2 regions of the Lactobacillus sp. RTP31084st1_F9_RTP31084_210423 genome follow, and region 2 is predicted to be linked to the other one. Evidence: riboswitches for the same ligand, from Rfam matches in the RefSeq annotation. Region 2 holds a riboswitch; the other holds the start of a gene.
What was found. A riboswitch is a leader RNA that binds a small molecule or an ion and turns the genes downstream of it on or off. The one in region 2 is predicted to bind magnesium.

Region 1: it holds a riboswitch for magnesium, as region 2 does, so the genes downstream of both, AB5359_RS06245 (cation-transporting P-type ATPase) here and mgtA (magnesium-translocating P-type ATPase) in region 2, are expected to answer to the same signal.

The regions. Positions count from the first base shown of each region.
Region 1 covers NZ_JBCOVH010000002.1:201,375-204,803, forward strand. The annotation lists gene AB5359_RS06235 (deaminase) at 9-497, shown strand; gene AB5359_RS06240 (TPM domain-containing protein) at 487-1,074, shown strand; M-box (ykoK) riboswitch at 1,132-1,303, shown strand; gene AB5359_RS06245 (cation-transporting P-type ATPase) at 1,374-2,372, shown strand; gene metG (methionine--tRNA ligase) at 2,493-3,429, shown strand, end outside.
Region 2 covers NZ_JBCOVH010000001.1:503,038-506,466, reverse strand. The annotation lists gene mgtA (magnesium-translocating P-type ATPase) at 1-2,306, opposite strand, end outside; M-box (ykoK) riboswitch at 2,382-2,548, opposite strand; partial or broken gene AB5359_RS02515 (AAA family ATPase) at 2,652-3,429, opposite strand, start outside.

The DNA of each region.
Region 1 (3,429 bases), on a different contig from region 2:
TAAGAACAATGACAAGAGACAGGATTCCGTGGAAGCAATATTTTATGATGCAGGCTTTAGTTATTGCACAACGTTCTACCTGTGATCGTGCCTTAGTTGGAAGTGTATTAGTTAAAGATGACCGGATGATTGCGACCGGATATAATGGTAGTGTTTCGGGACAGCCTCATTGTGATGATGTTGGTCATTTGATGGTGGATGGGCACTGCGTAAGAACGATTCACTCTGAAATGAATGCCTTAATCCAATGTGCAAAAAATGGTATTTCCACTGAAGGTACTGAAATTTACGTTACTTATTTTCCTTGCTTTAATTGTAGCAAGTGCTTAGTGCAAGCTGGCATTAAGAAAATTAACTATTATTATGATTATCATGATAATCCTTTAGCCTTAAAACTATTGCGTGAAAAAGGCGTAGCAATTGAACAAGTAACACTTGATCATAAATACGTTCAAAGCTTAGCAGACAGGCTAGAGAAGGCTGACAATGAAAAATAAAATTATTGGTTTGGTGTCACTGCTTATTTGTTTATTAACGTTGACTGCTAGCACTAAGTCTTTTGTTAGTGATCCGCAAGGATTATTTGATAATCAGACAAAAGAACTTGTTAATCAGAAAAATGAGAGTTATCAAAAGACTAAAACTAAACCTGAAATTCGCCTTTTAAGCTTAAAAGACAGCAATGATTTAAATCGAATTCAGCCACTAAAGAATCAGATAATTATTGCTGTTGCTCTTCAAAACAAAAAGAAAAATGTTCAAATTATTGTCGGTAAGAATTATCAAGATCCTTTAACTCAAAGTAAATGTGGCAATATTGTTCGTTATGCGGGGAATAAATTAAGAAGCGAAAAGGCAGCAACTTTTAATTCCGGAATTCGATTAGTGTTTAATGCTTGCGCTACTTTGGTTGCCCAAAAAGATAAGCTGTCTTATGATAAAAATTCGCTAACACAAGATGAACTGCAAAAAATAGATCATCCACAGAGTGTAAACTTGGTTTGGGGATTAGTAATTGCAGCTTTAATCAGTTTCGGACTAGTTCTATTTAAGAGTTTTCGAAAAAAGAAGTAGGGACTTGACTAATTCTTAGTTAGCCGTTAAAGTATCAATAGAAATTAAATATTAGAGCAAATAAACTGTTAGGTGAGACTCCTACGTGAACATATGCTGTCGCCCAGCAACATCCAGAGATGCCAACGGGTCAAACAGGGATCGTCGATATAAGGCCCTCCCCAGCCAGCTAGTTATGTTAAATAACCTTACGTCACGTAGTGTTAAAACTGAACGACGAGTATAAAAATCGCTTGGATTTGAGCCGATGCAGTTTTTGCATCGGCCTTTTTGTTTGTTTGCTAGGTTCTTAAGAAAGGATGTTGAAGATGTTCAAAATCAACACTTCCGGCACAAGAAATACTACAGACACCAAGCTGGTGCGCCGGATTGCATGCGAAGATAAGTTTGCGACGCTGCAACGATTAAAAACCTCAATTAGCGGCCTTCAAAGTAAAGATGCGAGGCAACGCTTAGCAAAATACGGATCTAATGAAATAATAATTAAACATGATAAGACAAAACTTCACTATTTGTTAAAGGCTTTTATAACTCCTTTTTCCCTTGTTCTGCTTTTTTTAGCAATTGTAGCAATTTTTTTAAATTCCTCTCAACATACTCTTAACCTAAGTCCAGCAATTTTTGTTTTAGCAATTTTATTTATTTCAGCCATTTTAACTGCTATGCAAAATATTCGTATTAATACTAATATTCAAAATTTGATAAATCGAATTTCTAGAACAACTCAAGTAATGCGTGATTGTGAACCACAGCAACTTTTAACCCGTGATCTAACAATTGGAGATGTGGTACTACTTAAAGCTGGAGATATTGTTCCAGCTGACGTTAAATTACTGAAAAGTAATGATTTAGAGTGCTCATTACTTGGTGAAGAAGACACTGTGAAAAAGAGTGCTACTAATTACACTGGTAAAAATAATAACTTAGATTACGCTAATATTTTATATGCAGGCACAATTATTCTTTCAGGTTCAGGCATTGGCGTTATCTTTGCGACTGGTAAAGAAACTGTTTTTGGAAAGGTAGTTCAAAATCTTTCTAAGATTAATCTAGAGAACCATCTCTTTAATTCTAGTATGAAAAAATTAACCAAAATCTTTTTAACATTAATTCTAGTTATTGTTCCAGTTGTTTTGCTAATTAATGAAATAATGCGTGGTAATTGGGAGAATGCTCTGATTTTTGCTATAGCAATTACTATTGGCATAACGGCTGAAGTAATGCCAACAGCTATTGTAAATAACTTGGTAAAAGCCAATATCGATATGCCTAGGATTCGAGCGACATATGACAATTAATTATCTAAATAATTTATAGGAATTCCGTATTTTATAGAATTCCTTTTTTTAATGTACAAATTAAGTCCTACATGCTATGTTATACTAGCAATTAAAAGACTTATGAGAGGAAGAATAAAGATGGCTGAAAAGAAAACTTTCTATATTACTACACCTATTTATTATCCATCTGGAAAATTAACTATCGGTAATGCTTATACTACGATTGCTGCTGATACAATGACTCGCTACAAAAAATCTCGCGGTTTTGATACCTTCTTTTTAACAGGTACTGATGAACACGGTTTGAAGATTGAACAAAAAGCTGAAGCACAGGGTATTAAACCTCAAGAATTTGTAGACAAGATGGCAGCTTCTTATAAAGAGTTATGGAAGATGTTAGATGTTTCTTACGATCGCCTTATTAGGACAACTGATGAAGACCACGTTAAGGCTGTTCAAAAGATTTTTGAAAAGTTGTTAAAGCAAGGCGATATTTATTTAGGCGAATATACTGGCTGGTATTCAGTTGAAGATGAAGAATACTTTACTGAATCACAACTTGCTGAAGTTTATAAAGATGATAATGGTAATGTTATTGGCGGTAAAGCTCCGTCAGGCCACGAAGTTCGTTTGGTTAAAGAACCTTCATACTTCTTTAGAATGAGTAAATATGCTGATCGTCTTTTACAGTATTATAAGGATCATCCAGACTTTATTTTGCCTCACTCTCGTGAAAAGGAAATGATAAATAACTTTATCAAACCAGGTCTTGAAGATCTTTCAGTAACTCGTACAACAGTTGACTGGGGAATTCCTGTACCAAGCGATCCTAAGCACGTAGTTTATGTTTGGATTGATGCACTTTCTAACTATATTACTGCCCTAGGTTATGGCTCAGATGATGATTCATTATTTAAGAAATATTGGCCAGCTGATGTTCATTTAGTAGGTAAAGAAATTGTTCGTTTCCACACTATTTACTGGCCAATTATGTTGATGGCTCTTGACTTGCCACTTCCTAAGCAAATCTTCGGTCATGGCTGGGTATTGATGAAAGACGGTAAAATGTCTAAAT
Region 2 (3,429 bases):
ATAAAGAAAAGTAAAGCAAAAGTTATGATATCAAAAATAGAGGACGTTGGACCAAAGTAGAACATAAACTTCGGTAGCTTCTTTGTACTCCACTTTCTAGGCTCTGATAAATAATGCTTATTCATAGTATCAAATGGAATAGATAGGCAACTCGTTCCATACATCAAGTCTAAAATTAAAAGTTGAATTGGAAGCATTGGTAAGAATGGTAAAAATGAAGAAGCTACTAAAATTGATAAAATATTACCAAAATTAGAAGAAAGCGTAATTTTAATATATTTCATCGTATTGCCAAATACTTGACGGCCAATTTGTACTCCCTTTTCTAAAATCATTAAATCTTTGTGGAGCAAAATTATATCTGCTGACTTTTTGGCAATGTCCACTGCTGTATCAACTGAGATAGCAACATCTGCCGCTTTCATTGCAGGAGCATCATTGATTCCATCTCCCATATAAGCTACGGTATGACCATCTTGTCTAAGCAAGTCAATAATCTGAGCTTTTTGTTGTGGAGATAATTTTACAAAAACATCGCATGCTTGCACCATTTCTTTTAATTCAGCATTAGTCTTATTTTCAAGGTCTTTTCCCTGATAAACTCGATCAATATTTAAACCTACTTGCTTCCCTACATTTCGCGTAACTGCTTCATTATCTCCAGTTAAAATTTTGACTGTAATGCCATCTTCTTTTAAGGCAGTCAATGCTGCCTTAGCACTGTCTTTTGGTGGATCTAAAAATGCTAAAAATCCAACTAAGATTAATTCATTCTCATCATCAATGCTAAATTCACCAACAGGAGCTGGATTCTTTTTATATCCTAAAAGAACAACACGTAACCCATCCTGATTCATCTCATCAATTTCAGTTAAAATTTTCTGACGTTGATCTTCATCAAGTGGACTTATTGCACCATCTATTTCTACTCTGTTAGAACAAGCAAGCATTTCTTCAGCAGCACCTTTAGTTACCAAAATATGTTCGTGTTGCTGGTTAATAACGACAACGCTCATACGTCTTCTCTTAAAATCAAAAGGTATTTCATCAATCTTTCTGTAGTTTTGATTAATTTTCTTTGTATCTAACTCTCCTTGAGCAGCATCAATAACTGCTTTATCAATTAAATCTTTCATCCCTGTTTGATAATAACTATTCAAGTATGAAAGCTCTAATACTTTTGGCTTTTCTTCTAAGTTTAAATTATAGTGTCGTTCTAAAACCACTTTATCTTGTGTTAAGGTACCAGTCTTATCAGTGCAAAGAATATCAGCTGAGCCAAAGTTTTGGATTGAATTCATTCTTTTAACAATGGTTTCATGCTTAGCCATTTCAACAGACCCCTTAACTAAATTGCTGGTCACAATAACTGGCAACATTTCTGGCGTTAAACCAACAGCCGTTGCAATAGCAAAAATTAATGCATTTAGCCAATCGCCTTTAGTTAAACCATTAATCAAAAACACTAGTGGTGCAATTACAGCTGTCATAATTAGTAATATTTTAGAAACATTTTTAATTCCAATGTCAAAAGTTGTCTCTTTGTTTTTATTCTGAGCAAGAGTACGGGCCAAATTTCCAAAAACGGTTTTATCACCTGTAGCAAAAACGACGCCCATTCCAGAACCAGAAACAATATTTGTTCCTTCATAAAGGATATTTGGATAATCTAAGTAATTATCACTTTCTTTTGGCTTCTGATCTGACATCTTTTCAACTGGACTTGACTCTCCATTTAATGAGCTCGCTGAACAAAATAAGTCTTTACTCTTTAACAAATACATATCTGCTGGCACTAAATCTCCAGCAGCTAAATTAATAATATCGCCAACTACTACATCTTTAGTTGGTAATTCCTTATCTTCACCAGCTCGTTTAACATTTGTAGTTACAGAAACCATGTTTAGCAATGAGTCAACCGCATCACTTGTTTTTACATTTTGAATAAAACTAGTAATTCCTGAAATCAGAACCATCATAATCATGATAATTACGGTACTCAGATCTTTTTGATCAGCTGGCACAAAGACATAGTTAGTTAAAAAAGATAAACCTGCTAAAAATAACAACACACCAGTAAAAGGTGTCATAAAAGCATCGATTAAAAAATGTAATTTTGGATGATGTTCTTTATTCGAGACCTCATTTAAACCATCTTGCTCCAAGCGTTGTTTTGCTTGAACAGGATTTAATCCATTAATTGTTGTATGCAATTGCTTTAAGACTTCATTTTTTTCTTGTCTAGCAATTTGTTTAGCCAAAGTCGCATTAGTTACTACGCGATCTTTAGAGTTGAATTTTAACATAGTAATCTCTCCCTCTAAAAAATCGGCAAACAAACAAAAAGACCAACACAAAAACTGCATTGGTCTTAACTTAGCGATTTATACTCGTCGTTCAGTTTTAACACTACGTAACGTGAAATTTTTTAACTAGCTGACTGGGAAAAGCCTTAAGTCGACAATTCCTGTTTAACCCGTTGGCATCTCTAGATGTTGCTGGGCATCAGCGTATATTTACGTAGGAGTCTCACCTAACAGTTCATTTGCTTCTTTATTCAATTAACGGTTAATAGATTAAACAATTATTCTTTATTATTCAAGCATGTTTATAAATTCTTTACTTTTACTTTAAATCCATACATCAAATAATTAATCTAAGTTAAATTGTTTTAGATAATTAGCTAAATACTCTACAGTTAACCTTTGCGGATCTTTAATTAATTCTAGTGGTCGGCCTTGCGCTACAATACGACCACCATTTTCACCACCTCGTGGTGGTCCCAGATCTAGCATATAATCTGCATTAACAACTAAATTCAGGTCATGTGTAATCGTAATAATAGTTGCACCTTGATCAAGCAATTTTTGCATGACTTCAACTAGGACTTTAACATCCAGGGGATGCAGACCAATTGTTGGTTCATCAAAGACAAATAAAGTATCGTCTTGCTTATGACTTAAGTGAGTCACTAATTTTAAACGCTGTGCTTCTCCACCAGATAAAGTTGGCGTACTCTCACCTAAGTGCAGGTAATCTAAACCAACTTCTTTAAGCAACTGCAAATCACGTTCAATCTTTGGCACACGCTTAAAAACAGGAATCGCTTCGTTAACATCAAGATTTAAGACATCTACAATCGACATATCATGCCACTTTATCTTTTGAATTCCAGGATTATAGCGATCGCCATGACAAGTTGGACAAGTTTGCTGCATATCAGGCAAGAATTGAATATCTAAAGTAACAATTCCTGTCATTTACTTTTCTAGCCATTAAATGCGCTTCTCCATTTAAATGTGGTGCAATTAGTGCCTGCTTATCTTTCTTAATTTCCCCAGGACTGCCTTGATCTAAAATTTGACCACCTTGTTCACCTGAACCTGGACCAATTTCAATAATCTCATCAGCAGCTTTAATAATATCAAC